Regions from separate parts of the Mesorhizobium sp. CNPSo 4670 genome, predicted to be linked through region 3. Evidence: predicted binding sites of a transcription regulator. Region 3 holds the regulator's gene; each other region holds the start of a gene.

Region 1 (10,673 bases), on a different contig from region 3:
AGAACCGGAGCGCCGCGGACATTTGGGTCTGTGAGCACCGGAAGCGCAAAAAACGCCGTTAGATGGCCGCCGGAGTAGAATTTCCCAATAGTCTCTCAGAACGTGATTGTCACGGACGCGGCGCTGCGCTTTGCCGGGCCGTGATGCACCGCCTCGATGTTGTTGCCGTCCGGATCGAGCAGGAAGGCGGCGTAGTAGCCGGGATGATAGGGCCGCTCGCCCGGCGCGCCATTGTCCGTGCCGCCGGCTGCGAGCCCGGCCTTGTAGAACGCATCGACCATGGCGTGGTCCCTTGCCTGGAAAGCGAGATGATGACGGCCGGTGAGCTTTCCCTGCGCCGCCCGGCTGTCGGCGCTGGAAACGAACAGTTCGTCGGCCCAGAAATAGTCGTCGCCGACACCGCCGATCGGTACATCGAGTACCTGCAGGACCGCCTCGTAGAAACGCCGGCTGGCGGCGAGGTCCCTCACCACGAGCTGGATATGATCGATAAGCCGGCCGCGATGCAGCTCCATGAAAATTCCTCCTTGTGAGCTTGCGAACTTAGGTCAGCACAGGGCGGCGTCAACACAGGTGCTTGCCGACCGCCAGGTCCCACCACACGTCCGGCCATGGAGCCCTCGGTCGATCCTTCAAACAGAAAAGCCCGCCGGGAGGGGGATCCGACGGGCCTTTGGAAAGCTGGTACCGAGCTTTCAGATGTCTGACGGGGGGTCAGACACGGTGAGAACTTTTATGTGCCGCAGAGGTTCCATTCGAACAAAAAAATTGCCAACGGGTCGTCGAATTCACGCAAATTCAAGCGGTGGAGGCGATTTCTTTTCGCAAAAACCCCTCTCCGCTGGAACTTTCCCTGCCAAGGCAAGTTTTGAGGCGCGGCTGGGAGGAATCAAATTGGACAGTTTTCAGAGGCTTGAGGCGCTGGTCGACAGCGCCGGTGTCGACGACGTCGAAGAAGCAAACGCCTTGCTGCATCGCTTCAAGGGCAGATCGCAGAAGATCACGGCGGCCATCGACGAGTTCATGCTCGATTTCATGACACTGGTTTTCGTCGTCGAAACCGGCGAGGAAGAGTTCGAAAAACCAATCCGCAAGCTGGCTCGCAGCCGGCTTTCCAAGCTCAACCACATGGTGATCGTGGCGGCGTAGGGTGTGCCCGGCGTGGGCTCACCCCTTCAGGATGGCCGCCAGCCGCGGTATGCCCTCGCTCACCGCGCGCCGGTCGGCGAGCGTGAAGGAGAGCCGCAGCGTGTTGCGTCCGGTTGCGTCGGCGAAAAACGCGCTGCCGGGCACGAAGGCGACGCGCGCCTCCTTCACCGCCCGCGCCAGAAGTGCCGTGGCGTCGGCCCCCTCTGGCAGCGTCACCCAGACGAACATGCCGCCTTCCGGACGGCTCCAGCTCACGCCTTCAGCCATGTTGGCTTCAAGTGCCGCGAGCAGGCCGTCGCGGCGCTCGCGGTAGGCGCCGATGAGCTTTTCCACCTGGCCGTCGAACACGGCTTCGGCGACGCGGTGCATCACCACCTGGTTGATCGATGGGCTGTGCAGGTCGGAGGCCTGCTTCATCAGCACCAGCTTCTCGACGATATGGCGCGGCGCGCAGACCCAGCCGACACGCATGCCTGGCGAGAGGATCTTCGAGAACGAGCCGCAATAGAGCGTGCGCGCCTTGTCGATGCCGCCGGAGCGAGCACAGTCGAGCGCCAGGATCGGCGGCACGCCCTCGCCGTCATAGCGCAGCGCGCGATAGGCGGCATCCTCGATGACGGCGATGTCGAGTTCGCCGGCAAGGTCGAGCACCGCCTCGCGCTGCTGGCGGTTCAAGGTTTGGCCAGTCGGGTTGGCGAAATCCGGCACCAGATAGGCGAACTTGACCTTGCCACCATTGGCTGCTGCGGCCGTGCGATAGGCCGCCGGCGTCATGTTGCCGCCTTCCACCGTCAGCCGCTCGTAGCGCGGCTCATAGGCGTTGAACGCCTGCAGCGCGCCGAGATAGGTCGGCCATGTCACCAGCGCGGTATCGCCCGGCGACAGGAACAGTTTGCCGAGATAGTCGAGCGCCTGCTGCGAGCCGGAGGTGATGAAGATATTGGCCTCGTCGCAGGCGACGCCGAGCTTGCCCATCTGCCCGGCCAGCCAGCGCCGCAACGGCAGATAGCCTTCCGAGACCTGGTACTGCAGCGCCGCAGCCGCCTCGCCGCCGCCGAGCACCGAGGCATAGGCGTCGCGGATCGCTTCGGCCGGAAACAGCGCCGGATCGGGAATGCCGCCGGCAAACGAGATGATGTCGGGCTGGTCGAGCAGCTTCAGCAATTCGCGGATTTCGGACGCCTTCATGCGCGACGCGCGCGAAGCCAGCAGATTCATCAAGGTCAAGGCGCGCCTCCCGCGACAATTTTGATATAGGTCAACCTGGCTGACCTATATCACCCCTCCCCGGCAATTTGAATAGAGCCTGACAGCCTTCCGCTATACGCCAGTTGGCGCCGGCCCGGAACCGTGCCTAGCATCACAAGGCCTTCTTGTAGCCGAGATGGCTGCCGGTGAAGCCAAGATCCTCGTAGAAGCGGTGCGCGTCCGCGCGCGACCTGTCGGTGGTGAGCTGGACCAGGCTGCAGCCGCGCGCCCGGCATTCTCCGATCGCCCATTCGAACATCTGCCTGCCGATGCCGCCTGAACGCCGGTGGCTGGCGATGCGGACCGCCTCGATCTGCCCGCGCCAGGCGCCCCTGCGCGAGAGGCCGGCAAGAAAGGTGATCTGCAACGTGCCGATCACCTCGCCGCCGTCCACGGCCACCGCCAGCAGCTGATTGGGATCGGCGTCGATGGCATTGAAGGCATCGACATAACCGCGCGCCAGCGGCAGCGTGGCGTCCTCACGGCCGGCGCCCAGCGGATCGTCGGCCAGCATGGCGACGATCGCGGGGACGTCTGACGCTTGCGCTCGGCGGAATTCGATCATGGTTGCATGACTTACGGCGCAGTGCTGGTGGCGGCAAGCGGGCTCTCCTTCTCCCCTAGGGGAGAAGGCATAGCGCGCCCCGAAGCACGTCCGAAAAACGAAAGAGTGCGTCGGTAGCACCCTCCCTTCGTCATCCTAGGGCGGAGCAGGAGCGAAGCGACGTCGCGAAGACCCTAGGATCCATGCCGTGACGCCTGCGACGGACCAAAGCGGTCCAAGATCGAGCGCCCTACCATCCCGTGCCACGAAACAGCTCGAACCACTCCGGATTGGCCTTTTCGATCAGTTCGATCTTCCATTGACTAGACCAGCGCTTCAGCGATTTCTCGCGCTGGATGGCATCGGTGATATCGAAATATTCTTCGTACCAGACCAGCCGCTGCACGCCGTAGCGGCTGGTGAAACGCGAACCCTCGCCGGATTTGTGTTCTGGCATGCGGCGGCCGAGATCGTTGGTAACACCGATATAGATGGTGCCGCCCTTCTGGCTTGCAGTCATGTAAACATAGCCGGTCATAGGCCAAGGCTACCGGGCAATTCTTCAGCTGAACATCCTGATCCGTTGCATTCTTCGGCCAGCGTCACGGCATGGATCCTAGGGTCTCCGCGACGTCGCTTCGCTCCTGCTCCGCCCTAGGATGACAAAGGTTTGGGGTCTGAAGGCCAATCGCAGATGTCGGAGCCAATGCGCCTCCAGCCCCACTATCAATCCGCATCCCCAGGCTTAGCCTTGCCGCACTGCGCCAGCACCTTGCCTATTGCCGCGCTCGAGCCCTTCAGCGGGAAACTGGTCTGGCCGTATTTGGCGGCACCGACCAGCACATCGCCTTTCCCGCGCAGCAAGTCGAGCAGCGGATCGGCTTTGGCCAGGTTCACCACGAAGTAGTTGTACATGGCTTCGAGCTGCAGCGTCTTGGTTACCGTCTTGCCGTCGGCCTTGAAGTCGAACGCGCCGCTAATGCCGGGCTCCAGCTGCTGGCCGGTGGCGCCGAGGTCGTAGCTCAGCACCGGCGTGTCGAAACAGGCCAGCATCAGATGCGCATCGCCTTTCGGCCCGCCGCAGACCGAGGCGGTCAGCACGCTGCCGCCCTCGTCCTCCTCCATCTCAGCGCTCCAGCCGCCGCAGGACGCGGCCAACGCCGGCTGTACGGCCTGCAAGGCCGCCACCATACCCGCGACGATCAGATATCTCATGACTTCCCCCTCAGGCATTTGCGGCCGCACCCATCGGCATTCTATAGGAAAAGCGGTTCCGTGGCATCGCCCGTCGCGGCGTCCAGTCCTGATTGTGCGGAGAGCGGTGTTGAGAGCCTGTGTTCGTCTGTGTCTGTCGCTGGCCGCCCTGCTGGCCTTGCCGCTCGCCGCCCATGCCGACTGGAAGCCGGTCGAGAAGGTCGAGACCTACGCCATATCAGGCCAGTCCGGGCCGGAGCTCTATCGCGCAATCGGCGACAACGGACCGAAGGTCGGCATTGCCCGCGCCATCGCCCATACCAATTTCAAGCTGACCTGGACCAGGGACTATCAGGCGCGGGCCGGAGCCTGCGTGCTGGTCTCGGCGCGGCCGAAGCTCATCATCACCTACACCTTGCCCAGCCCCTCCTCGCCGCTGCCGCCAGCAATCCAGAAGAACTGGGAGGTTTTCATCGCCGGCGTCAGCGCCCACGAAAAAGTGCATGGCGCCACCATCGTCGACATGGTGCGCAAGATCGAGGCGGCGACCGTCGGCCTCAGCGTCGCCGATGATCCCAAATGCAGCAAGATCCGCACCGAGATGACGAAGCGCCTGTCCGAACTGTCTCAGGCACAGCGGCAGGCCAGCCGCGATTTCGACCGCATCGAACTCGGCCAGGGCGGCAATCTGCAAAAACTCATCCTTGCTCTGGTGAATGGCGGCTGACGCTAGCCTCGAGCCTCCGAAACCAGACCGTCGAGAAGCGCAAAACCTTCCGGCCAGTCGCCCAGGCCACTCTGCGCATTGATGTGGCCGAACGCGCCAATGACGGCCATGCCGCTGCCCCACTGCTTCGCCCTCGCCTCGGCATAGTCCGGCGCACCATAGGGATCGTTGGTGCTGGTCACCACCAGCGAGGCAAAGCGCAGCCGGCCCTCGGGAATTTTGGCAAAGGCCATGCCGTAGGCCGGGAAGACGGCCGCCGTCGGATCGGGAACACCGACCAGCAAGGCCGCCTTGACCGGGCGCCGCGAGATCTTCTGCCAATGCGCGATCAGCAGACAGGACAGGCTGTGCGCGACCAGCACCGGCGGCTCGGGCGCCTCGATCACGGCAGCCTCCAGCGCCGCCAGCCAGTCGGTGAAATCCGGCAGGTCCCAGCTCGACGGCTGGAACCGCCGCATCGCTGGATTGGCGCTTTCCCAACGGGATTGCCAGTGCGCCGGGCCCGAACCGCCGCTGCCTGGCAGGATGATGAAATGCGTCATGTCACCTTGCTCCTATCTCTTAATAGGAGCATGGTGGCGTCTTGCCACAATCCCGGGAATGAGAAATCATCGGAAAAGTCGCGGCATTTCCGATGGATTCAAGGTGGCTATGAAAAACAACGATGAACGCGCGCCGCTCGACCCGACCGATATCGCCATTGTCGAAGCCATGCAGGAAAACGGCCGCATCGGCATGTCCGAGCTCGGCCGCCGGGTCGGCCTGTCGCAGCCGGCGACCTCCGAGCGGGTGAAACGGTTGGAGGAGCGCGGCATCATAGCCGGTTACACCGCGGTGATCGACCCGGCCGCACTTGGCCTCGGCATGATGGCGATCATCCGGGTGCGCACCACGCATGAGCACATCCGGCCCTGCCTGAAGCAGTTCGCCGAGATGCCGCAGATCACCGAGGTGCACCGGCTGACCGGCGAGGACTGCTTCGTCCTGAAAGTGGTCGTCCCCTCGCCGGCGCAGCTTGAAACCATCGTCGACGCGGTGGCCCGCCACGGCGCTGTCACCACGGCGCTGGTGCTGCGCAGCGAGCCGCCAAAGCCGATCGGCCGCGACCTGATCCGGAGATCAGGCGGCTAGAGCAATGAGATCGAGCCGTACCGAGGTCCTGAGCTGCCCTAGCGGCTGAGATCGAGAGCCGCGCTCAAATCGCCGATCGGCGGCTGGTCGTTGTTGCGCAGCGCCTTGTCGCGGGCGACGATGCCGGGCAGAACCGGCAAATCGTAGCGCGCAGTGATGAAGCGCAGGATCGACGTCGTGTCGTATTGGGTGTGGTCGACCGTGCCCATCTTCGCATACGGCGAGATGATGAAGGCCGGGATGCGGTTGCCCGGCCCCCAGCGGTCGGCCTTCGGTGGCGCGACATGGTCCCAGAACCCGCCATTCTCGTCATAGGTGACGACCACCAGCATATGGCTCCATTGCGGGCTTTTCTCCAGGTGCGAGACGACGTCGGCGAGATGCTGGTCGCCGCTCGCCACATCGGCGTAGCCGCCATGCTCGTTGAGATTGCCTTGCGGCTTGTAGAAACTCACCGCCGGCAGCTTGCCGTCGTCGATCGCCTTGATGAATTCGGCCCCGTCGAGGCCGCCATCCCTAAGATGTTCGGCCCGCGCGGCCGTGCCGGGCGCGTAAGCCGCGAAATAGTTGAATGGCTGGTGATGGAACTGGAAGTTCGGCACCGGCGTCGCGTTCTTGCCGTCGAGCGCTGCCTGCCAGGCGCCGGAGTACCAGGCCCAGCTGACGCCCTTCAGCGACAATAGATCGCCAATAGTGATGTCGTGCTGCGGCGGCAACGTGGTCGGCTGCGCCGGATCGGCAAGTGCCTTGTCGCCGCCTTCGGCCGGCTTGTTGGCGCTCGGCTGATAAGGCGGCTGCATGGTATTGACGGCGTAAAAGTCTGGGGTGATGGCGCCGTCATTGACGAATTTCGGCGCGCCGCCGAGTGCCGAGGCCGGCGAGTTGTCGGCGACCTTCAGCGTCGTGCCATCGGCATCGACCACGGCGATCTGTCCCTTCACCGGGCTGGTGTCGGCGTGGGGATAGACCGGCACGCAGGCGCAGGCGAGCATGATGTGGTTGAGGAAGGAGCCGCCGAAGGCGCCCTGGAAGAAATTGTCGGCCAAAACGTATTTCTTCGCCACCACCCACATCGGCAGCACCGAGCCGTCATAATGGCCCATCACCAGGCCGCCGGAATCGGCCCAGGCGACGAACATGTCGTTCTTCCCGCCATCGATCTGCATCTGCTCCTGATAGAAACGGTGCCAGAGGTCGCGCGTGATGACGGAGGTCTTCTCGTTGAAGCCGCTGGCGTCGTCGATGGCGAAGCTGGCGTTGCTGAGATGCGCCGACTGCGCCTCGGTCACCGGCGGCGTCACCCCCTTGGCGGTCAGGCCGCCCCAGGCCGGCGGCAGTTCGGCCAGCGGCTTGCCGTCGCGGTCGAGCTGGCGCACCTGGCCGGCCGAAAGGTTGGCCAGGCCGTTGGCGCCGGGGAAGCCGCCATAGAGATTATCGAAGCTGCGGTTTTCGGCATAGATGACGACGACCGTGTCGATCTTGTCATAGCCGGGAGGGGCGGCGATGGCTGTAGCCGGAATCGAGGCCAGCGCCGTGCCGGTCAGGCAAAGCGAGGTGAAAAGCGTGAACCGCGTCATGGGAGGTCCTCATGGCTAGGGTGATGGCTAGAGGGCAGTGCATGGCTCGGGGCGACGAGCCATGGCTGCAAACGCTAGGTCGATGCCTTGTCACCTTTGTGACATTTATCGCCCATCCGAACACGGTTGCGTGAGCGGGTGGACCGGTCATCAATCCGTTGCAGTGCGGACCTAATTCCGGAACAAACCGGGCTGAACCTTATGACGGCAAGACGATGGAAAGGCCTGATGTCCGCGACCGCCGCGGCATCGATGTTTGGCCTCGCCACGATCCTGCCCGGCAACGCCGTCAGCGCCGGAAGCGGCAGCGTCCATCCCGGACCGATGTCGCGCGCGGATGCCTTCGCGCGGGTGCAAGCGCTGACAGCGCTTGGCCGCAAGATGTTCTTCGACCCGTCGCTGTCGGCTTCAGGCAAACAATCCTGCTCGTCCTGCCATGATCCGCACCATGCCTTCGGCCCGATCTCGGCCGCACCGGTCGAGATGGGCGGGCCGAAGCTGAACCAGCCCGGACTGCGCGCCGTACCGTCGCTGCGTTACCTCCAGGCGGTGCCCGCCTTCACCGAGCATTTCTACGATTCCGAGGATGAAGGCGACGAAAGCGTCGACAACGGCCCGACCGGCGGCCTGACCTGGGACGGCCGCGCCGACGGCGGCCGCGACCAGGCCAAGATCCCCCTGCTGTCGCCATTCGAGATGGCCAACAAGGATGCCGCCGCCGTCACCGCCGGATTGCGCAGGTCGGCCTATGCCGATGAATTCAAGGCAGCCTTCGGCGACACCGTGTTCGATCATCCAGACGACGCCTTCGACGCCGCCGCCGAGGCGCTCGGCACCTTTGAACAGAGCGCCGCCGACTTCTATCCCTACTCCAGCCGCTACGACGCCTTCCTCGCCGGCAAGGCGACGCTGTCGGCGCAGGAATTGCGCGGCCGCGCGCTGTTCGAAGGCGAGGCCAAGGGCAATTGCGCCAGCTGCCACCTGAGCGAACCCGCCAATGACGGCGAGCCGCCGCAGTTCACCGATTTCGGCCTGATCGCCGTCGCCGTACCGCGCAACCTGGCCATCCCGGCCAATGCCGACCCCGCCTATTTCGATCTCGGCCTCTGCGGGCCGCTGCGCACCGACTTCCATGGCCGGGCTGATTATTGCGGCCTGTTTCGCACGCCGACGCTGCGCAATGTCGCGCTGCGCAAAAGCTTCTTCCACAATGGCTATTTCCACACGCTGCGCGACGCGGTCGCCTTCTATGCCAGCCGCGACAGTGATCCAGGCCACTGGTATCCCAAGAATGCCGACGGCACGATCAGGAAAAATGACGATTTTCCAAAGGCTTATTGGGCCAACCTCAACCAGGACCCGCCCTTTGGCAAGAAGCCGGGCGACAAGCCGGCGCTGACCGACCCCGAAATCGACGACATCGTCGCCTTCCTGCAAACGCTGACCGATGCGGATCAGCAGGGCGAGGCGGTGCCGGCGAAATGATCCCCCCTAGCCTTGCGCAGGCCAGTCTCGAACCCGCAAAACAGGTTTCTGGGTCTTGTCGGCGGCGCTGGGGCAGCAAGGACCGACATTTGCAATAGCACTTCCTCATTAGCGCTTCCTAAACTGCTCTGGGGTATCCCTTACCAATTGATGGTGGGACGCCGATGAACGCATTCTGGCGAGCAGTCGGATTTGTTGTGATCCTTGTGACCGGCGCAGCGATGCTGGCGGCCTTGCATATCGACGCCCAGCGGAACTTCGCGCTTGCCAAGGAACGCTACATCGAGAACTCCCAGGCGGCAGCCAGGACAACGGCCAAGACGGTCGAAGACGCCTTGCGGGCCGTCTACGAGAATGTGCGAACGCTGAGCTACCTGCCAAGCGTCCGAAACCTCGACCGGCATGGCACCAACCTCGGCGACGAGGGCCGCGCGACAATCCAGCAGATCTACAACAACCTCGCCAACAACGTCTCCATTTCCGAGGTCTACTTCCTGCCGCTGGATTTCGACCCCGACCGCTTCGATGCCGTGACCGGAAAGCTCGAGGAGCCGATCCTCCAGTTCGACCAGCTGATCGTGAATGCCAGGGCGCGGTCCGACGCAGCAGGCGCAAAGTCCGCAAAGCTTGACGAGAACGCGCTGACCCGGCCCGCCGAAGAGGTCGAGACCTATGAGTACCAGGAACTGGCCAAACAGCTCGCCTGGCTGAAGGCGAACTATCCGAATTCGAGCGCCATTGACGGGCTGAATGTGCCGATCATCGGCACGAAGGAGCTCATCACTTGCGACAACACCGATTTCATCCACACCGGCAATGACGCGGATCGCTCCGGTTTCATCCTTTCGGTCCCGGTCTTCGGCCAGGATGGCAGCCTGCGCGGCTCCGTCTCGGCAATCATGCTCACCTCGGCGCTGAGGAAACTGTTGCCGAGCAGCGATTATGTCATCGTCAACTCAGGCTACGGATTTGAATCCGACCAGCACAAGATGTCGACGGCCCTCGCGGCGGATTCTCGTGCCTTCACGGCGGCCGATCCCAATCTGATCTATTCCGAAGTCATCCCGCTCTCGCTCAACGATCCCAGAAGCGCCTGGCGTCTCTGGGCCGGTTTTCCCAACAGCAGATACGACAGCAACATGGACGCCCTGTCCGTGCGGCAATTCGAACTGGCCGGTTATGCGGCGGTCGCGGTGGTCACGCTTCTGGCGCTGGCCTGCTGGTATGCGATCGGGCGCACGATGATGATGCAGACCGATGCCGCCGAGACTTTGGAGAGGCGGGTCGAGGAACGCACCGCCGAGATCCAGCACCTTGCCACGCATGACATTCTCACCGGCCTGCCCAACCGGGGCCTCCTGGCCGACACGATGGACGAGGCGCTGAGAAGCCTCAGGGATGGAGAGAAGCTGGCCGTCCATTGCGTCGATCTCGACCGTTTCAAACCGGTCAATGACACACTCGGCCATCCGGTCGGCGATGAGGTTCTCGGTGCGGTGGCGAGGCGCCTGAAGCAGCAGGCGGGTGAAACCGCCATGGTCGCGAGAACCGGAGGCGACGAGTTCGTCATCCTCCAGCTCCTGATCGATGGCGACGAAGAGGCGGGTGTGCTGGCGAG
Region 2 (10,673 bases), on a different contig from region 3:
GGTTGAACCTGCGGCGGTTGACCCAAGGCGAAGAGTAGGCGCGCTGGAAGGCATTGCGCCAGAAATCGCTTTCAGCAAACCCGCTCGGGCCCACATCGAGCATCGGCGACAGGCCGAGGGTGACCACCGAGATGCCTTGCTCGCGGAAACGGTCGACGGCGAATTTGGTCAGGCCGATCTCGGCGTGCGGCGAGGCGTCGATATGCTTGCGCTTGAACGCCGTGGTGTAGCCGATCACCTTGCCGTCGCGAAACAGCGGGTCGAAGTCGAGCAGTGCGACCAGTCCGCCATCGGGGCCGTGCAGGACGAAACGGCGCATGTCGGTACCGAGATGGTCGGCGAAAGGGCGGTTGAGAAAGCCCATCTCCCACCGCTTGACGATGCGGTCGCCGCGCCAGTTTTCGGAAAGCCGGGCGATTTCGTCGAGATGGACGGTCCGCTTGTCCTCGTCGAACCAAAATCCCTTCTTCAACAGCCAGCGCTCGGAATAGCGCACGGTCTCGTTGCGCTTTCCGGAAAAATCATGGTCGGGCAGGTTGAGGCGGGTGTCGATGCCGAGGCGATTGATCTTGTAGCCGAGCCCGGCCAGCACCCGCGCCGTCGCTTCGCCGATCTGCACGAACCACGGGCTGCCGGCGGTTTCGACGAAGCGTCTGATGTAATCGGACCGCAGCATTGGAGCCACCACCGGATCGCCGAGCGCGAAATGGCGCCCCATCTTGGTGCCGAAGGCGATGTAGCCGTCGGTGTCGCCGAAATAGGAAAGCTTGCCTTGCACGGCGGTCGAATAGGCAAGCGAGAAGTCACCATGGCGGCGGACAAGCGCCAGGCGCTCGACATGTGTCAGCGTCTGCCGCGCCACCTTTGGCGCGACGTCCTCAAGGATTTTGTCGAAATAGATCCGCAAGGAGGGCATGGTCGAAATTCCGCGAGCCGCCTACAGCGCCGCGCCCAGGACGCGCAAAGGTGCTGTAACACTTTGATTCTGCGCATGACCCCGGAAATCGACTCGATTTCGGGCATGCACGTGGGGGAATAGCAGAGACCCGCCAGCCCCAGGGCCTCGAATCAATCACATTGCCGCGACCTGATTACCGCTGATATCGCGCATATGCCATATAGTGCGCAATCGCGGACGGCGCATGCTCGAAATTCGGGTTCGATTCGCGATATATAAGTCCACCGCAGGATCGAGCCGCCGCGGCCTCCCTTGGCGACCACGGGAAGCGTGGCGTCGGAAGGGTCGAATGGAGATCAGAGAAGGAATGGCTGAGACGACCATCAGACCGGTGACGAACGAGCCGGTCGAGCCGGCAATCGTCGTCGGCGCCGGTGCCGCCGGGCTGGCCGTCGCACATGCCTTGATGAACGCCGGCGTGCCCACGGCGATCCTGGAAAAGGAAAGCCGGCTGGCCGAGCCCTGGCACCGGCGGCACCGGCAATTGCATCTCAACACCCATCGCGATCTGTCTTCACTGCCCGGTCTTGCCTATCCCCGGGGCACGCCTGCCTTTCCGCACAAGACGGTCGTCATTCGCCATATGAATGATTTCAGACAGGAGAACCGGCTCCCGGTGCAGTTTGGCGTAGATGTCGAAGAAATCGTCTTCAAGGGCGATCACTGGGCGCTGCTGACCAGCGCCGGACCGCGCCTGGCCCGCCATGTCGTCATCGCCACCGGCCGCGACAGGCAGCCCTTCTTTCCCGAATGGAAAGGCATGAAGGGTTTTGCCGGCCGCATCATCCACGCGGCGGATTTCGGCGACGCGCGGGACTATGCCGGCAAGAAAGTGCTGGTCGTCGGCGCCGGCAATTCGGGCTTCGATACGCTCAATCATCTGGCCGGCATAAACACGGCCGCCATCTGGCTGTCGGCCCGCAACGGTCCCGCGCTGCTGCCCAAGCGGATCGGCAAGATCGCCGTGCATCGGCTTTCGCCGTTCATGGCGCGCTTGCCCTTGCGGGTCGCCGATGCGGTGATGGCGGCGACGCAGCGCCTGGTTTTCGGCGACCTGACCAAATTCGGCATGCCGCCCGCGCCTTCGGGTGGCGCCAGCCGGCTGACCTCGGACTACACCGCGATCGCCGCCGATGACGGCGCCGTCAGCGCCATCAAGGCCGGCAAGATCGTTGTGGTGCCGGCGATACGGGAATTCGCCCGCGACGGCGTGATCCTGGCCAATGGCAGCCTGATCCATCCCGACATCGTCATTGCCGCGACAGGCTACCGCACCGGCCTGGAGCCTATGGTCGGCAAGCTCGGCGTTCTCGACAAAAAGGGCGTTCCGCTTTTCAACGGCGGGCAAGCCGATTCTAGATGGCCCGGCCTGTGGTTCACCGGCATGCGGCCGAGCATTCGCGGCTGCTTCGCCAATGCCGGCATCATGGCCAAGGCGATCACCAAGCGGATTGCCAACTCCGCTGGCGCCCCCCACGGCGCTTCACGCTGATTTCGGCTCGAGCCTCCGGAAGCCGACGGCCTCCATCAGCATGTCTTCTTCGACCATGCCGGCATTGTGTAGCGCCAGCAGGGTGAGAGCCAGTTCGCGCGCCTCGGCCGATTCGGGATGCGCTTCGCGGCGCCGGCAGGCTTCGTCGAACACACGTTGCAAGGTGGCGACTTCGGCAGGTTTGAGCAGGCCACGGTCATAAACGGACTTCGGCATGGCAATCTCCTGGTAATGACCTAGGGCGCCATGTGTAAATTTCCAATCTTTCCCGGGGCTTGAATGATTTGACGTAAAAAGGGAGGGGCTTCGGCTCGCCGAAACCCTCCCCGGGATTGCAGTGCCTGTTATCAAACAGCGATCTTGCCGCCGCCGTGTTTGGTGATGGCGACGACCGCCGGCCGCACTGGCATGTCGGGCTTGAAGTCGGGCCAGCGCGTCGACAGGTCCTCATAGTAGGATGGGCGGCCGAACGCTTCCCAGTCCTCGCCCCCGTCGCCCGGATGCTGGACGGCGACAAAGGCGGTCTGATCGTCAGGGGCGAACAGCGGGCCACACATTTCGGCGCCGATCGGAACGCGGAAGAACAGTTTCGAGGTTGCCCGCGCCGAGCCTTCGGTGTCGACCGCCCACAGCCCATCGGTGCGGCCGGTGGTCTTTGGGCTCTGGCCGTCGGTGGCGACCCACAGGCGTCCGGCTGAATCGACCGCGCAATTGTCCGGCATGCCGAACCAGCCATTGGCCGTCGTCGCAGTCGAGAAGGTGGCACCGACATCGGCCACCGCCGGATCGCCGCATTTCAGAAGCACTTCCCACTTGCCCTTGGTGGCAGTGAAATCGCCGCCGTCCTCGGCGATCTCGATGATGTGGCCGAAAGCGTTTTCGGCGCGCGGGTTGGCGGCGTCGACCTGGTCGGCCTTGCGCTTCGAATTGTTGGTCAGCATGACATAGACCTTGCCGTTGACGCCATTGGGCTGGATGTCCTCTGGGCGGTCCATCTTGGTGGCGCCGAGCAGGTCAGCGGCGCGTCGTGTCTCGATCAGCACGTCGGCCTGGCTGGCAAAGCCGTTTTCGGCAGTCAGCGGACCCTGGCCGAAGACGATCGGCAGCCATTCGACCGAGCCGTCTTCGGCGAATTTGGCGACATGCAGCGTGCCGTCGTCGAGCAGATCCTTGTTGGTCGCGCGATCGTTCGGATTGAAGGCCGCCTTGGTGACGAACTTGTAGGCATAGTCGAAGCGCTCGTCGTCGCCGAGATAGAAGACGACGCGGCCATCCTTGGCGACGATCGATTCGGCGCCCTCGTGCTTGAAGCGGCCCATGGCGGTGCGCTTTCGCGGCGTCGAGGTCGGATCGTTGACGTCGACTTCGACGATCCAGCCGAAACGGTTGGCCTCGTTCGGCTCCTTGGCCAGGTCGAAGCGGTCATAGTGCGCCGCCCATTCATAGGCGCCTTCGGGAATGCCGAGGCGCTTGTAATTGGCGGCTTCCTTGTGGCCCTCGGGCAATTCGCCGGAGAAATAGCCGTGGATGTTCTCCTCGGCCATCACATAGGTGCCCCACGGCGTGACGCCGCCGGCGCAATTGTTGAAGGTGCCCAAAACCTTCGTGCCGGACGGGTCGGCATTGGTCTTGACGCGGTCATGGCCGGCCACCGGGCCGGACAGCGCCATTTCGGTGTTGGAAGTAATGCGGCGGTTGAGCTTGCCGTCGCGCACCACTTGCCATTTGCCGCCGTCCTTGCGGATCTCGACGATGGTGCCGCCATGCGCCGCCATCTCGACATCGACCTGTTCCTTGCTGAGCGGCGCGACGTCGGCCGTCTTCTTGCCGTCCTTCTCGACGATCTTGACGATGCCCGGGAACATAAGATGCGGGTTGGTGTATTCGTGGTTGACGACCAGCAGGCCGTGTTCGGCCGAGCCGTCGATCGCGATGTAGCCGACATAGTCGTTGTTGTAGCCGAACTGTTTTGCCTGCGCCTGCGCCGACTGCTTCGTCGGGTCGAACTCCGGCGAATCGGCAAACAGCGGATCGCCCCAGCGCAACAGCACATCGGCGTCGTAGCCCGGCGCGACATGATGCTTGTCGTCGATGCCGGCCTCCAGTTCGTCGAACGCGAAGGCGGAGCCTTCGGCGGCCCGGGCCTGGTCGGCGCTGACCAGCGCCAGCGGGCTGACGGTGGCGGCGATGGCCGAGACGGCCAGCGAGCCTTTCAGGAAACCACGGCGCGAGAACCGCGCGGCGATGATCTCGCCCATGGTGCGGTTGTCGGTGGGATTGGTGGCCGGGCCGGCGTTTTCCTCGAGCAGGCTGGTGCGGAATTTGGCGTCGGGGGAGCGGTGTTCGGTCATCTGGCTTGCCTCTGGCTTTGCGGGTGGCTGGAGCGTGTTGCCTCTTCAACCCCTTATAGTCACCTGATCACATTTTCGTGACATCAAAAGCCTTTCAGCCGCGACAGCTTTCTGAGACGTCGGCTAAGCACCCTGCGATCAGCACTTAGCGTTAGGACAAAGGTCCCTTGTCAGGCCCGGCAAAGGTCCCTTGGCGGCACCGCATCGGTCGTGGGCCGGTTACGCTAGGCCGCCATGTCGGCGATGGTGGTTCCCTTGCGAAAACGCTGGCGGTGAAATCCGCCGGCCTGAAATCCGCCGGCCTGATCGAAGAGGAGACCAGGATGCGCAGATCGATCGCGACCCGCTGTTGCTGGCTGGCGCTGAGGGCGACCTCGGCATTGGCGCTGGCCATCGCCCCCTATCAACTCGCTTTCCACGGCTCTGGTCCCGTCATCGTTGCCGCAAGCGCGCATGCGAAGGATGGCGGACATGGCAGTGGCGGCGGCGGTGGAAACGGCAGCGGCGGGAGTGGCGGGAGCAGCAACGGCAGCAACGGAAACGGTAACTCCGGAAACGCTGGCGGAGACAATGGCGCCGGCGACGATCACGGCGCAGCCGGCAATTCAGGGGTCGGCAAAGGTCAAGACGATGATGGAGATCACGTCAATGCGAAAACCGGCGACAGGGTCGAAGTGGACGGCAACAAAATCGAGGTCCAGCATCCCGACGGCATCACGGAAGAGATCGAGAACGGCCGGTTCCAGATGAAGGATGCACTCGGCCGCACGATTGTCGAACGTCCGGCGACGGCAAACGACATCAGTCGTCTTCGGGCTTTGTGAAGCAGAACGCCCTGTGAAGCAGGTCAACCGGGGAACGACCAGTTTGACAAGTCACCTCCGCCGCCCCCGGCGGAGGTGACTTGATGTTCGGCGGCATCAGGTAAGCCAGCTTCCAGTCGGCGATGGCGGTCGCCGCCGTCCATACAAGGCATATATTAGCACAAGCTTGGGACTTTAGTCCAATCTTGCGCTTGCAAAGGTCCTGGGTGACAAGCGCAACGGTCGGATACGGCTTTCGGGTATCTTTTCTTTCGGCGATGCTGGTGCAACTCCAACGTCGACGGTGGCACGCCAGCTCAATCGACGGAGATCACCATGCATAGATCGATCACGACCCGTTGTTGCCGGCTGGCGCTCAGATCGGCGGCCGCGCTGGCGCTGACCATCGCTCCCTATCAGATTGACCTCCAGGGCTCCGCTCCTGGAATCCACGCCGCTAGCGCACAGGCCGGCAAGGGCGGCGGTGGCGGCGGCAATGGCGGTGGCGGTGGTAATGGTGGTGGCGGCGGCGGAAACGGTGGCAACAGCGGCGGCAACGGAAACGGAAACAGCGGCAATAGCGGCGGAAACGGAAACGGCAAAGGAAATAGCGGAACCGCCAGCGGCAACTCCAAATCCAACCAGGGGCAGAACGAAAATGGCAACGGTCGTCATGTCAACGCCAACGGTGACGAAGTCGACGTGGAGGGCAAGACGATCACGGTCCAGCATCCCGACGGCATAATGGAAAAGATCGAGAATGGCCGTTTCAGGATGGAGGATTCGCTCGGGCGCACGATCATCGATCGCGGAGCCACGCCGGCGGATTTCAGCCGCCTCAAAGCGTTGTGAAGTTGGCCAACAGGCAACAGCCGGCTTCACACGTCACCTCCGCCGCCCCCGGCGGAGGTGACCTCTCTTTTGCCACCCGGTTTCCGGCTGATGCGTGTCGCCCAGAAGCGGAGGCAACGACATGCATAAAAACAAAGACTTAAAGCGCGTCACCAGACATAGCTGTTCGGCGTTTCCGTGAAACGGTGAGCCGCTCTCGGGATGGCCGAAGCCTCTACGAATGGTTCCGGTCCCGGTCGCGCGACTCACGCATCATCAAGGCTGCTTCGGTGCGGTTTCGCACATTGAGCTTCGACAGCACGCCGGTCATGTGATGCTTGACGGTCTTCTCCTGCAACTCCAGCCGCAAGGCAACTTCCTTGTTGCTTAGGCCCTCAGCCACCAGTCGCAGAATTTCTGCCTGTCGCTCGGTGAGTTGCCGCAGCCGGTCCACTATGCCGTCGGTCGGCTGCAGGGACTGGAGATCCGAAAGCAGGCGGGCCGACAGCGTCGGCGAAAGATAGCTTTCCCCGGCCGCCACACTGTGCAGGATGTCGGCGAGTGCGCGCGACCCGACGCCCTTGAGGACATAGCCACGCACCCCGGCGTTCAGGGCCCTGGTCACGTCGGCATTGGCCTCCGAAACGGTCAGCATGACGATCTTCTGGGCGGGATGGCTGGCGAGGATGCTTGCAACCGCGGTCAGACCACCGCCCGGCATGGAGATATCGAGCAGCAGAATGTCCGGCCGTACGGTCGAGACGATGCGTTCGGCATCCTGCGCCGTGGCGCCCTCGCCCACCATCTCGAAGCCTCCGATTTCCGTCAGGCTGCGCGTCACGCCCTCGCGAAAGAGGGGATGGTCGTCGATAATGGCAATGCGAATGGCGCCGATCATGCTTGCTCCTCGACCGATAGGCGGATCACCAATCGCGTGCCGTGCGGCCCGGTCAAGGTTTCGAACTGGCCGCCAATGCTTTCGACCCGCTCTCTGAGTCCGGCGAGCCCGAGGCCCTCGACGCGTGCCGGATCGAAGCCTGGCCCGCCGTCCGAGACTTCAACGAAAAGCCTGCTGCCTTTCATCCCCGCACTCACCGCCTGATCCTTGCCTCGCCCGTGGCGATAGGCATTGTTCAACCCTTCCTGCACGAAACGATAGATGCTGATCTTCTCGGAGGCGCCGGGTTCTGGCAAGTGCCCGGCCAGCGTGAGTGTCACCGACGTCCCCGTCCTCATCTCGTGTTCGTTGACGGCCAGGCGCAGGATGTCCGTTGTGGCAGCCGTCTCGATCTGCGGCAGGACGAGGCCGGTGCAGATACCGCGTATTTCGCGCATCGCATCCTCCAGCGTCTTGCGGATCATCGCAACCTCGGTCGAGCGGCTTTCGCTCGAATGGCCATCGCCGGAAAACACCGGACTGTCCATGCGCAGCGCCGCCAGCGCGACGAGTTGGGCCGGACCGTCATGGAGGTCGGCGCCGATGCGGCGCAGGTATCTTTCATTGAGCGCGGTGGCGCGGCGGGACGCCCGCTGCACGCGGACCCGCAAGGCGTTGTTTTGCGCCACCAGGCCCTGCAGCTCCGACACCTGGCGGCGCAGCGCCCCGCGCTGATCGTCGATGGTGCGGCTGCCGCGCAGCACGATGCCGGACAGGAGCACAAATGCCGCCAGGGTCGCGCCGGCCACGATCAGCCAGCTTGACAGCAGAGCGGAAGCCAGGGTGGTTTTGAAGTCGTCGGCGACCTCATAGAATTCTGTGACGGCCACCACTTCGCCGGACCACGGCTCGCGCACGGGATTGTAGATCTCGAGTAACGGCAAGCCGATCGCCTCCGCCTGGCTTTCGTTCTCGTCGAACGTATCGAACTGGGCGACGACATTGCCCTGGAAGGCGGAACGCAGCCCGGGGCTCAGATCGAAGCGGTGACCGATCAAACCCGCCTCCTTCGCATAGAGAACCATGCCGTCACGGCGCCAGAGCCTGAACGATACGATGCGCTTGCCGAGCGCGCCCTGGCCGAGCGTCTCATCGAGCGCTTGTTTGACGCTATCGCTGAGTTCCTGGCTCTTGCGCAGGTCGGGCAGCAGCGGCGCAATCACGCTGTCGACATAGAGCGCCGTCGTGGCAGCTGAATTGCGGATGACGCCGTCCCGGATCTGTGTCGTCACCCAGGCGCCCACCACCAGCATGACAGCCAGAAGGCCAAAGCCGCCGGCAACGAGGAATTGCAGTGCGAGAGAAAGCTCGCTCCAGCGTCGCAACAAGTTTTGCAGAATGCGAATCATGGCCCCCGACCGCCCTTCAATCGACAGGCTGGGCGATCCCGGCACTTTGAGCTTCCATCTTGCCGTTGCCAAGGCCTTCGTTTGATCAACGTCGCTTGACGTCCCGGCGCGCTTCGGAAACAAGTCCGCGATACACGCGGCTCGATCCGCTTCGAGAGGGGACAGGACGTTGAGTTTTTCGGGGTTGCTGCAGCTTGGTTTTTCGACGGTGATCTTCCTGCTGGCGGCGATGGCGGCCAAGCAATGGGGCATGGCGCCGAGCCTGGGCAAGATCCTGTTGACGCTGGCGCTCTATTCGCTGGGCAATCTGGTCATGCTGCGGCTGATCCGCGAATTCGGCATGTCGGTGTCGTTCAGCCTCTCGGCCGTCATCCAGCTGGTCTCGGTGAATGTCGTCGCCCTGATGTTCTTCGGCGAGCGCGTCAACACGTTGCAGGCGACCGGCATCGTGCTGGCGATCGCCGCCGTGGCGCTGATCACGCTCGGGCCCTATCTGCAAGGGCGGTTGTAACGGGCCAGTTGCCGATGAAGAACGCCGCGAATGCACTGCTGAACCGGGTCGAATTCCCGGTGCTGCTGGCTGGCCTGGTCATCGCCGGCTGCCTGTGGGGGTTCGAGGAGTTGATGGAGGTGGCGCGGGCCACCACGCCGCACGCTTTCGACACCGAAATCCTGCTCGCCTTCCGCCAGCCGGGCCAACCGGGTGTGCCGATCGGCCCGCTTTGGCTGGAAGGCGCCATGCGCGACATCACCAGCCTCGGCAGCTCGGCCGTGCTGGTGCTGATCACGGCGGCGACGATCGTCTATCTGCTGTTGATCCGCCGGCCGGCCACCGCGCTGCTCGTCTTCGTCGCGGTGGCGGGCGGCCAGGCGCTGTCGACCCTGCTCAAGGTCGAAGTCGACCGGCCGCGGCCCGAGCTCGTTTCGCATCTGGTCAACGAGACCTCGCTGTCCTTTCCGAGCGGTCACGCCATGCTGTCGGCGGTGACATATCTCACGCTCGGCTCGCTGGCCGCGAGCTTCCTGCCGGGCCGGGTGACGAAGATCTATGTGTTGTCGCTTGCCGTGCTGACGACGCTGCTGGTCGGCGTCAGCCGCATCTATCTCGGGGTCCACTGGCCGTCGGATGTGCTGGCCGGCTGGTGCGCCGGCTTCACCTGGGCAATGCTGTGCTGGTTGGCGGCCCGCGCGTTGCAGCGGGGTGCGGACGGCCGCCTGAACGGCGAAAGCGAAATTGCGGATTGACGGCCCCGAGCAGAAATCAAATCAGTCGGTTGATCAGCCCATGTCCGCAGCCTGCCAGCAAAAGAACCACCGACAGCAAGCATGCCGATGTCATGAACGTCCTGAAAAGACTCAACCGCGTCACCCCCTGCCCAGATGGAAGACCCTAGCTCGAAATCCCGAGGAAGTATCCGACAAAATGGACAGGCAAGCGCTTACGTCTCAAACATTCATATTGATGCTTGAAACATCACAATGATGGTATTATACGCTATAGCCGCAGACTCAGACGGGGATTTCGGCCGATGATCACTGCCGCGCAGATGCGCGCCGCAAGGGCGCTGGCCGGCATCGATCAGAAGTCGCTCGCCGAACGCGCCGGCGTTTCGCTTCCGACCATCCAGCGCATGGAGGCGAGCGACGGTGTGGTCAGGGGCGTGGTCGATACGCTGATGAAGGTCATCCAGGCTCTCGATGAAGCCGGGGTGGAGCTGATCGGCGAGAACCAGACCAGCGAGCGCGGCGGCAGGGGCGTGCGCCTCAAGCCTGTCGTGCCGCCGGATTCAAAGGCTGAGCCGGCATAAAGTCGCGACGGCGACCGCCGACAGTCCTGCCGACGATCCCGCCGCCTTCTGGAGCGGAAACCAGTCCATGGATCAGGCGCAGCGGGCAGTGCATCAACCGGGCCAGAGGTCGACAAAGCCGACATTTTCGGAATTGTTCACGCC
Region 3 (10,673 bases):
GCGCTGCTCACCATCATCAACGACATCCTGGATTTCTCCAAGATCGACGCCGGCCAGCTGGTGCTCGATCCGGCGCCCTTCAACCTTGCCGAGGCGATCGAGGATGTGGCGACGCTGGTGTCGACACGCGCCAAGGAGAAGGATCTCGAGCTCATCGTGCGCATCGAGCCTCGTCTCGAGAGCCTGTTCGTGGGCGATGTCGGCCGCATCAGGCAGATCGTGACCAACCTGCTCGGCAACGCGGTGAAGTTCACCGATGAAGGCCATGTGCTGGTCGATGTCACCGGCGAAAGGGTTCCGACCGGGACGAAACTGACGATCTCGGTCACCGATACCGGCATAGGTATCCCGGAGGAAAAGCTGAAACTCGTGTTCGAGAAATTCAGCCAGGTCGACACCTCGTCGACGAGGCGGCACGAGGGAACCGGCCTTGGTCTTGCCATCACCTCGCGGCTCGTCGAGCTGATGGGCGGCGACATCGGTGTCGAGAGCGCCGAGGGCAAGGGCTCGACCTTCTGGTTCACCGTCACGCTGCCGAGGGCGGGACAGCAGAACGGGCAACGGATCACGCCCGTCGACGTGACCGGCGCGCGCGTGCTGATCGTCGACGACAATGCCGTCAACCGGGCCATCCTGACCGAACAGATGACATCGTGGACGTTCGATTCCTGCGCGGCCGAAAGCGGCGCCGAGGGTCTCAAGGTGCTGATCGCGGCCGCCGCCTATGGCGTGCCGGTCGACTGCGTCGTGCTCGACTACCAGATGCCGGGCATGAGCGGCGCCGAAATGGCGCGGATCGTGCGCAACACCGCCGGCCTCGCTGGCACGCCGATCATCATGCTGACCTCGGTCGACCAGTCGCTCGCCAACACCAGCTATCGCGATCTCGGCATCGATGCCCAGCTGATCAAGCCGGCGCGGTCATCGGCGCTGCTGGAAACGCTGGTTGCCACGATCCAGCGGCATCGCCACAACACGGCCGACACCCAGCCGCAGGCAGCCGACATCCCTCCGGGCAAGGTTGTGCGGCCACCGCCGCCGGCGCCAGCGGAACAACGGGCGCTGCTGCAGCCGCCTTTGGTTCGGCCCCGGCCTCCCGCGACGGCCGGCGGCGACAGGCTGGATATCCTGGTGGCCGAGGACAATGAGGTGAACCAGATGGTGTTCACCCAGATTCTCGGCGAGACCGGCTATGGTTTCGAGATCGTCGGCAATGGCCGCAAAGCGCTCGATGCCTTCGGCCGGCTCAATCCATGCATGATCCTGATGGATGTCTCGATGCCGGAGATGAACGGGCTCGAAGCCACCGCCGCCATTCGCCGGCTGGAGGAAGAAACCGGCACGCATGTGCCGATCGTGGGCGTCACCGCGCATGCGCTGAAGGGCGATCGCGAACGCTGCCTGGAGGCCGGCATGGACGATTACCTGCCCAAGCCGATCAGCCCAAGGGCCCTGCTCGAGAAAGTCGAGCGCTGGGTCGGCGCCAGTCGCCAGGCTCAGCGCAACGCCGGGTAAAAGGCCGGCGTCGCACCCGGCTTGCCCGGGGGAGCCCGGCGGAGATTCGCGACCCCTCGCTGAGGCAAGACTATGGCGCGATCGCACCATATCCAAGGCGACGCCCAGCCGAGACAATAGCCACATTCGAATTCCGCTCTTCCAGTTACGGGCGGGAGCAGCGACCGCCGGCATGAGACAGCGTCAACCTACCCCAACGGACCTGTTTTCGGCGATGGCCCGGCCACGACATCTGGCCGAGAGCAACGCGTTCCCGTCCGGATTTTCTTTGCCGAGGCGTTGATCGCGAAACGGCAGGTCACTCTCGGTGTGAAACGGCGCAAGTACCTGATTCCGGGCACAAAGCCGGTTTCCGCCGCAAGCGCCGGCCGGCCGGCATTTTCCCCGCCCCGATGACGCGTTACCGGGGTGACATGAAACTGTCATGCGACTGTTATAATCGAAGGCTATTGGCCTCAGCGGGCGCCGAGAGGATGGCGCCGAGAGACCATCTTCCGAACAGGAGCAGGCCACATGAGACATTTCATCCGCTCAGCGGTCGTTGCGATTGCAATGGCCACAGCGTCTACCGTCACCCTTTCTGCAGCCATGGCCGCGGACCTTTCCGGCGCCGGCTCGACGTTCATCTACCCGGTGTTCGCCAAGTGGGCCGACACCTACAAGAAAGACACCGGCGTCGGCCTCAACTACCAGTCGATCGGTTCGGGCGGCGGCATCAAGCAGGTCATCGCCAAGACCGTGACCTTCGGCGCCACCGACAAGCCGATGTCCGATGCCGATCTGGAAAAGAACGGCCTCGTGCAGTTCCCGATGGTGATGGGCGGCATCGTGCCGATCGTCAACCTGACGGGCGTCAAGCCGGGCGAACTCATCCTTGACGGCAAGACGATCGCGCAGATCTACCTCGGCGCCATCACGACCTGGGACGACGCCGCGATCAAGGCGCTCAACCCGACCCTGACCCTGCCGTCGACGGCGATCGCCGTCGTCCACCGTTCGGACGGTTCGGGCACGACCTTCAACTTCACCGACTATCTGGTCAAGCTGTCGCCCGACTGGAAGGACAAGGTTGGTTCGGACACCGCGGTCGAATGGCCGACCGGCGTCGGCGCCAAGGGCAGCGAGGGCGTTGCCAACACCGTCAAGCAGACCGACGGCGGCATCGGCTACGTCGAGTATGCCTATGCCAAGCAGAACAACCTGTCGTACTCCAAGATGTTGAATGCCGCTGGCAAGGTCGTCGAGCCGTCGCTCGAATCCTTCGGCTCGGCTGCTTCGAATGCCGACTTCAAGGGCGCGAAGAACTTCAACGTCATCATCACCAACGAACCTGGCGATGCCACCTGGCCGATCGCTGCTTCGACCTGGGTGCTGATCCACAAGACCCCCGATGACGCCGCCGCGACCGGCGAAGCGCTGAAGTTCTTTGCCTGGGCCTACAAGGACGGCAAGGAAACCGCCAAGGGTCTCGACTACGTCTCGATCCCCGACAGCGTCGTCGACCTGATCAAGGCTTCGTGGAAGGCCGACATCCAGGCTGACGGCAAGCCCGTCTACGTCGGCGAGTAACATCCCTTTGAAGGAGCGCCGCGCCGCGGCGCTCCTTTTCCCTCAACTCAAAGAGCCGAGCTTCACATGAGTGCTGTCCAGGAAGCCTTGCCAGCCATTCGAGGTTCGCGCGACGCGACTGTCAGACGTTTCGCGCTGACCGACGCGATCTTCCACGGAATGACCCGTGCCGCAGCCATACTGGTGCTGGCCTTGCTCGGCGGTGTTGCGATCTCGCTGTTTGCCGGCTCCTGGCAAGCCCTGTCGACCTTCGGCTTCTCCTTCCTGACCAGCGAAAGCTGGAACCCGGTGACGGAGAAATTCGGCGCGCTGGCGCCGATCTACGGCACCATCATCACGTCCGCCATCGCCATCCTGATTGCCGTGCCGCTCGGTATCGGCATCGCCATCTTCCTCACCGAGCTTTGCCCGCGCCCGCTGCGGCGCCCGATCGGCATGGCGGTTGAGCTGCTCGCCGGCATCCCTTCGATCATCTACGGCATCTGGGGCCTGTTCGTGCTGGCGCCCTTCCTGCAGACGACCGTGCAGCCCTTCATCATCAGCGCGTTCCATGGCATTCCCGGCCTCAACAGCCTGTTTGCCGGTCCGCCCTACGGCATCGGCCTTTTGACGTCGTCGCTGATCCTTGCCATCATGGTGCTGCCTTTCATCACCTCGATCACCAAGGACGTCTTCGACACGGTGCCGCCGGTGCTGAAAGAGTCCGCCTACGGCATCGGCTGCACGACCTGGGAAGTGACCCGCCGCGTGGTCATTCCCTATACAAGGATCGGCATCATGGGCGGCGTCATGCTCGGCCTTGGCCGCGCGCTCGGCGAAACCATGGCGGTGACCTTCGTCATCGGCAACGCGCACCGCATCAGCACCTCGCTGTTCGCGCCGGCAACGACGATCTCCGCGACCATCGCCAACGAATTCACCGAAGCCGTCGGCGATCTCTACACCTCTTCGCTGGTAGCGCTCGGCCTGATCCTGTTCGTCATCACCTTCCTGATCCTCGCCATCGCACGCTACATGCTGATGCGCATTGACGCCCGCACGGGAGCCTGACCGATGTCGACAGCCACATCGCTTCATCAGAGCCGCAAGAGGAAGAATTCCGTGATGATGACGCTGTGCGTCGCCGCCGCGGGCATCGGACTTGCCTGGCTGGCGCTCATCCTCGGCGCGCTGCTCTACAAGGGCCTGTCCGGCGTCAATCTTGCGGTGTTCACCGAAATGACGCCGCCGCCCGGCGATGCCGGCGGCCTGCTCAACGCCATCTACGGCAGCATCGTGATGACCATTATCGGCGTCGTCGTCGGTACACCGATCGGCGTGCTGGCCGGCACCTACATGGCCGAATACGGACGCTTTTCGAAGCTCACCACCGTGGTGCGCTTCATCAATGACATCCTTTTGTCGGCGCCGTCGATCATCATCGGCCTTTTCGTCTACGAACTGATGGTCCGGCCGATGGGGCATTTCTCGGCGATCGCCGGCGCTGTCGCGCTTGCCATCCTGGTCATCCCGGTCGTCGTTCGCACCACCGAGGACATGCTCAACCTGGTGCCGAACGCGTTGCGCGAGGCCGGCACCGCGATCGGCGCGCCGCGCTGGGTGGTCATCAAGTCGGTCGCTTACCGCGCCGCCCTTTCAGGCATCGTCACCGGCATATTGCTGTCGATCGCCCGTATCTCCGGCGAGACGGCGCCGCTGCTCTTTACAGCGCTCAACAACCAGTTCTGGTCGAGCAATCTCAACGCGCCGATGGCCAGCCTGCCAGTGACCATCTTCCAGTTCGCTCTCAGCCCTTACGAGGAATGGCAGCAACTGGCCTGGACCGGTGCACTCATCATCACATTGACGGTTCTCGCGCTCAGCATCTTTGCTCGCAGCCTGACCGGACGCAGAGAGGACAAATGAGCCAGATGTTGTCTCCAGACATGACGATCGCCGCCGAGGCAATTGCCGGCAAGGCCAAGATCGAGGTCAAGAACCTCAACTTCTACTACGGCCAGAGCAAGGCGCTGAAGGACATCACGCTGTCGCTGCCCGAGCGCAGCGTCACCGCCTTCATCGGACCTTCGGGCTGCGGGAAGTCGACGCTGCTGCGCGTCTTCAATCGCATCTACGAGCTCTATCCCAAGCAGACGGCCGAGGGCCAGGTGCTGCTCGACGGGCAGAACGTTCTCGACCGCTCGCAGGACCTCAACCTGCTGCGGACCAAGATCGGCATGGTGTTCCAGAAACCGACGCCGTTCCCGATGTCGATCTATGAAAACATCGCCTTCGGCGTCAGGCTCTACGAGAAGATCAGCAAGTCCGAGATGGACGGCCGTGTCGAGCAGGCGCTGAAGCGCGCCGCACTGTGGACCGAAGTCAAGGACAAGCTCAACGCCAGCGGCCTCAGCCTCTCAGGCGGCCAGCAGCAGCGACTCTGCATCGCCCGCACCGTGGCGGTGAAGCCGGAAGTCATCCTGCTCGACGAGCCGGCCTCGGCGCTTGACCCGCTGTCGACCGCCAAGATCGAAGAGCTGATCGACGAGTTGCAAGCCGACTACACGATCGTCATCGTCACCCACAACATGCAGCAGGCGGCGCGCGTGTCGAAGCAGACGGCCTTCATGTATCTGGGCGAACTGGTCGAGTTCGACCGCACCGAGAAGATCTTCACGTCGCCCCGCGAGAAGCGCACGCAGGACTACATCACCGGCCGCTTCGGCTGAGCTCAGGCATACGAGGACTAAGATCATGGGCGAACACACAGTGGCTTCTTTCGACGAGGATCTCGGACAGATCAGCAGGCTGATCCGCGACATGGGCGACCTCGCCGGCTCGATGGTCGGCGGCGCCACCAAGGCGCTGTTGAATTCCGACAACGCCCTGGCGCAGCGCGTCGTCTCCGACGATGCGATCATGGATGCGCGCCAGCGTGAACTCGACGACCGCGCCATCACACTGATCGCCAAGCGTCAGCCGATGGCCGACGATCTGCGCCATGTCGTCGGTTCGATCCGCATGGCCGGCGACCTCGAGCGTATCGGCGACCTTGCCAAGAACATCGCCAAGCGCGTCGGCACCGTCGGCCTCAGCGTCACCCCACGCGACCTGTCGCACTCCATCGACGCAATGGCGCAGCTGGTGCTGATCCAGGTGCAGGGCGTCATCGAGGAATATACGGCGCGCGACGCGGCGGCTTTGGCGAAGCTGCGCGCCGACGACGAGCGCATCGACGTCAAATACACCTCCGTGTTCCGCGAACTCCTGACCTACATGATGGAAGACCCGCGCAACATCACCGCCTGCACGCATCTGTTGTTCTGCGCCAAGAACCTCGAACGCATCGGCGATCACGTCACCAACATCGCGGAAAATGCGTATTATGTTTTGACCGGTACGCAGCTGCCCGCCAATCGTCCGAAGCAGGACGAGACGGCAATGTCCGCGCCGGCGGCATGACGGCAGGGGTGACCAGTCGATGATCGCGCCACGAATCATGGTGGTGGAGGATGAGGAGCCGCTGGGTGTGCTGCTCCGCTACAATCTGGAGTCCGAGGGCTACCAGGTCGAGGTGGTGACGCGCGGCGACGAGGCCGAGATCCGGCTGCAGGAGAACGTCCCCGACCTTCTGGTGCTGGACTGGATGGTGCCGGCGGTTTCCGGAATCGAACTCTGCCGCCGGCTAAGGATGCGTCCCGAGACCGAGCGGCTGCCGATCATCATGCTGACCGCGCGTGGCGAGGAAAGCGATCGTGTGCGCGGCCTCTCGACCGGCGCCGACGATTATCTGGTCAAGCCGTTCTCGACGCCGGAGTTCATGGCCAGGGTCAAGGCGCTGCTGCGCCGCGCCAAGCCGGAAGTGCTGTCCAGCGTGCTCAAGGTCGGCGACATCGTGCTCGATCGTGAATCGCACAGGGTCTATCGCAAGAAGAGCGAGATTCGGCTCGGACCGACCGAATTCCGCCTGCTCGAATTCATGATGCGCCATCCCGGCCGTGTGTTCTCGCGCAGCCAGCTGCTCGACAATGTCTGGGGCGAGACGATCTACATCGACGAACGCACGGTCGACGTGCATGTCGGCCGGCTGCGCAAGGCGGTCAACAATGGCCGCATGCCCGATGTCATCCGCACCATTCGTGGGGCGGGCTACGCAATCCGGGAAGATTAGGGATATGCTGATATTCAGGTGATGCCTGCCTGCGAACGGCAGTTTCCAGCGCTTCCGGTACTCACGGATCCAAATGTCCGCTCCGTTCCGGTTCTCGGAACCCGCCATTCTCGACTCGGCCTAACCTGAATCTCAACACATCCCGACGCGTTATTCACGCAACGTTCTTGCCGCCGAGGCCGGATCTCGCCTGCGTGCCGGGCGCGAAAATCTCCTGGTCTACGAAGGTCAGCGCCCGCGTCGCGCAGCCTTCGCGGATCAGTGGCAGTTCGTTCGGTTCGGTGTCGAAGGAAATCGATTGCGAATGCTGGCCGCCGGCGGTCTGCGCAATCGCCTCGCGCAATGCCGGCTCGATCAGGTCGAAGGCGGCGGCGCTGACACCGACCATGGCGACGGGCGCCGGATCGATCAGCGCGAACAGGCTGCCGAGACCGTAGCCGAGTGCCTCGCCGGCCTTGCGATAGGCCTCGCGCTCGGGTCCATCCCTTTCGCGGGCCGCGCTCGCCAGGGCGCGCATGTCGGCGTCACTGACATCGGCCACCGGTTCCGCGTCCTCGCTCATCTGCCTTGCGTTCCGCCAGATGGCATAGTTGCCGGCATAGGCCTCGACGCAGCCCCGCCGACCACAGCGGCACAGCGCGCCGTGCGGCCGATGGATCATATGGCCGAACTCGCCGCCTGAGGAATGAGTGCCAGTGAACAACTCGCCCTTCAACACCAGGCCCATGCCGATGCCGTGCGACAACAGGATGGCGATGAAGTCGTCGCGGTAGCGATCAGGGTCGCGCCAGCGCAACGCGATCGCCATCATATTGCAGTCGTTCTCCATGGTGGCGGGGATGCCGAACTCGTCCTCGAGTATGTCGGCGAAGGCGATATCGGTGTGCGGCGTGATCGGTGACCACAGCATGGCGCGGGCACGCGTGTCGGTGATGCCCTGGATCGCCAGCGCGATGCGGGCGACACTGCGGACGTCGAGGTCGGGGTCTTCGAGACGACGGCGTACGATGGCAACGCATTCACCGACCAGCGCGTCGCGCGACATGGTCAGCGTGTCCAGCCGGCGCTGTTCCTCGGCGATCACCTGGCCGGCATAGTCGATGACGGCGACCGAGAGGAAGTTCAGCGACAACACCACGGTCATCACCGCCGCCGCTTCCGGATTGAGGCCGAGGCCGACCTGCGGCCGGCCGCGTTTGAGCGAGCCGGCCTCGCTCGGCTTGCTCTCAGTCAGGATGCCTTCGCCGATGAGGTCGGAGGAGATCGCCGATATGGTCGAATGGCTGAGGCCCGTGGTCGCGGCGATCTCGGTGCGGGACGGCTGTCCGGCGCGGCGCACGGCCGCAATCACCATCGCCCGGTTGCGGCGGCGCAGATCGTCGTGGCGGATTCCGACCGACATGCTTTTTCACATCCTCCCGGTCGCTGCAGCCTTTCGTGCCTCCCGAAGGCCATCAGCGAAGCCTGAAAACGCGACGCGCTTCAGGCACTTGTTTCTGCGCGTGTCGTTGCCCCAAAACCACTGCGCACTTTTGGGGCGACATGCGCCAAGCCAAATTCTGGCAGAACCCCACCATCATGTCATTATTTATTCCGGAGCTCGAAAAAAACTTGGAGAGACGTCAAAATCCATCAGAATCGATGTTGACAGCGTTCGGGCGTTGGATCACTATTTTTTCGAGGCTCGAAAAAATAGAGCCTCTGTGCCGGCCTACGGGTCAGTTTGGTCGCGCCATACGCGGCGCAGGGAGGATATTATGAAAAAATTCACAGCCGCCATCCTGGCGGGTGTCGCCATGTCGCTGACGCTGGTGTCGGTCGCGCAGGCGAAGGACAAGGTCATCGGCGTTTCGTGGTCCAACTTCCAGGAAGAGCGCTGGAAGACCGACGAAGCGGCGATGAAGAAGGCCATCGAGGCGGCTGGTGACAAATACATTTCCGCTGATGCGCAGTCCAATCCGGGCAAGCAGCTCACCGACGTCGAGAGCCTGATTTCGCAAGGCGCCAACGCGCTGATCGTCCTGGCGCAGGATGCCTCGGCCATCGGCCCGGCGGTCCAGAAGGCACTGGACGAAGGCATTCCGGTCGTCGGCTATGACCGGCTGATCGAGAACAAGAACGTGTTCTACCTGACCTTCGACAACAAGGAAGTCGGCCGCATGCAGGCCCGCGAAGTGTTCAAGGTCAAGCCGGAAGGCAACTACGTCTTCATCAAGGGCTCGGGCGCCGATCCGAATGCCGATTTCCTGTTCGCCGGCTCCATGGAAGTGCTCAAGGCAGCCATCGATAGCGGCAAGATCAAGAATGTCGGCGAAGCCTATACGGATGGCTGGCTGCCCGCCAATGCCCAGAAGAACATGGAACAGTTCCTCACCGCCAACGACAACAAGGTCGATGCCGTGGTGGCAGCCAATGACGGCACCGCCGGCGGCGTCGTCGCCGCTCTCACGGCGCAAGGGCTGGCAGGATCGGTTCCGGTGTCCGGCCAGGACGGCGACCATGCCGCACTGAACCGCGTTGCACTCGGCACACAGACCGTGTCGGTGTGGAAGGACGCACGCGAACTCGGCAAGAACGCTGCCGAGATCGCCTCGCAGCTGGCCGCTGGCACTGCCCTGGACAAGATCCCGAACGCCGTGAAGTTCACCACGCCCGGCGGCAACGAGACCAACTCGCTGTTCCTGACCCCGATCGCGATCACCAAGGACAATCTCAACGTCGTCATCGACGCCGGCTGGATCAAGAAGGACGAAGTCTGTGCAGGCGTCGCCGCCGGCACCGTCGCGGCCTGCAACTAAAACCGAACGGGATCCCGGTTCGATCTCAGCGCCGCGGCCCCTGGGCCGCGGCGTTTCTCAAGGGGCATTCCGCTTCAAATGATCGCGGAAAGCAAATAGCATCGTGTTTCCGGCATCCGCGCCAGACGGCAAACCGGTGGGAGGACTTCATGACCGACACGGCCTCTAACACGCCTGCCGCGAATGCGCCCGCAGACCGGGCGCGTGCGTCCGAATTGAGCGCCGTCGGACGCTTCCTCAAGGCAACCGAACTCGATACGCGCATGCTTGGCATGGTCGGTGCGTTGCTGGTCATCTGGGTCGGCATTCATATCCTGTCGGGCGGACTTTTTCTGACGCCGCGCAATCTCTGGAACCTGTCGGTGCAGACTTCCTCGGTCGCGATCATGGCGACCGGCATGGTGCTGGTCATCGTCATGCGCAACATCGACCTTTCGGTTGGTTCCGTCGAAGGCGTGATCGGTATGATCATGGGTGTGGCGCAAGCCGAATTCCTCATTCGCGTCATCGGCTTCCAGCTTGGAAATCCCTGGCTCTGGATCATCGCACTGGTCGTCGGCGTGGTGCTCGGTCTTGTGATCGGCGCCTTCCAGGGCTTCATCATCGCCTATCTCGAAGTTCCTGCCTTCATCGTGACGCTG

The links. Region 3 encodes PhoB, which activates phosphate uptake and scavenging genes when phosphate is short. Its sites were predicted from a motif close to TGTCATNNANCTGTCAT; they were not measured.
Region 1: AC0ZT5_RS06605 (acid phosphatase) is a predicted target of PhoB. The motif match lies at 7,659-7,675, and genes of this name have one in related genera.
Region 2: AC0ZT5_RS25460 (PhoX family protein) is a predicted target of PhoB. The motif match lies at 4,868-4,884, and genes of this name have one in related genera.

Annotation. Positions count from the first base shown of each region.
Region 1 is NZ_JBWJFQ010000003.1:55,912-66,584, forward strand. Features, by position in the region: gene AC0ZT5_RS06560 (VOC family protein) at 96-515, opposite strand; gene AC0ZT5_RS06565 (hypothetical protein) at 895-1,149, shown strand; gene AC0ZT5_RS06570 (aminotransferase-like domain-containing protein) at 1,168-2,367, opposite strand; gene AC0ZT5_RS06575 (GNAT family N-acetyltransferase) at 2,510-2,962, opposite strand; gene AC0ZT5_RS06580 (GIY-YIG nuclease family protein) at 3,192-3,479, opposite strand; gene AC0ZT5_RS06585 (hypothetical protein) at 3,668-4,156, opposite strand; gene AC0ZT5_RS06590 (DUF922 domain-containing Zn-dependent protease) at 4,266-4,862, shown strand; gene AC0ZT5_RS06595 (RBBP9/YdeN family alpha/beta hydrolase) at 4,865-5,404, opposite strand; gene AC0ZT5_RS06600 (Lrp/AsnC family transcriptional regulator) at 5,514-5,993, shown strand; gene AC0ZT5_RS06605 (acid phosphatase) at 6,032-7,570, opposite strand; gene AC0ZT5_RS06610 (cytochrome-c peroxidase) at 7,823-9,055, shown strand; gene AC0ZT5_RS06615 (putative bifunctional diguanylate cyclase/phosphodiesterase) at 9,220-10,673, shown strand, end outside.
Region 2 is NZ_JBWJFQ010000018.1:20,334-31,006, forward strand. Features, by position in the region: gene AC0ZT5_RS25445 (phosphatidylglycerol lysyltransferase domain-containing protein) at 1-916, opposite strand, end outside; gene AC0ZT5_RS25450 (flavin-containing monooxygenase) at 1,266-2,450, shown strand; gene AC0ZT5_RS25455 (hypothetical protein) at 2,442-2,666, opposite strand; gene AC0ZT5_RS25460 (PhoX family protein) at 2,798-4,801, opposite strand; gene AC0ZT5_RS25465 (hypothetical protein) at 5,182-5,625, shown strand; gene AC0ZT5_RS25470 (hypothetical protein) at 5,941-6,456, shown strand; gene AC0ZT5_RS25475 (response regulator) at 6,671-7,333, opposite strand; gene AC0ZT5_RS25480 (sensor histidine kinase) at 7,330-8,721, opposite strand; gene AC0ZT5_RS25485 (hypothetical protein) at 8,891-9,232, shown strand; gene AC0ZT5_RS25490 (phosphatase PAP2 family protein) at 9,247-9,966, shown strand; gene AC0ZT5_RS25495 (helix-turn-helix domain-containing protein) at 10,251-10,529, shown strand; gene AC0ZT5_RS25500 (SulP family inorganic anion transporter) at 10,597-10,673, shown strand, end outside.
Region 3 is NZ_JBWJFQ010000005.1:94,930-105,602, reverse strand. Features, by position in the region: gene AC0ZT5_RS11335 (PAS domain-containing protein) at 1-1,515, shown strand, start outside; gene pstS (phosphate ABC transporter substrate-binding protein PstS) at 2,029-3,084, shown strand; gene pstC (phosphate ABC transporter permease subunit PstC) at 3,151-4,134, shown strand; gene pstA (phosphate ABC transporter permease PstA) at 4,138-4,989, shown strand; gene pstB (phosphate ABC transporter ATP-binding protein PstB) at 4,986-5,792, shown strand; gene phoU (phosphate signaling complex protein PhoU) at 5,818-6,525, shown strand; gene phoB (phosphate regulon transcriptional regulator PhoB) at 6,545-7,234, shown strand; gene AC0ZT5_RS11300 (ROK family protein) at 7,389-8,636, opposite strand; gene xylF (D-xylose ABC transporter substrate-binding protein) at 8,992-10,032, shown strand; gene AC0ZT5_RS11290 (sugar ABC transporter permease) at 10,182-10,673, shown strand, end outside.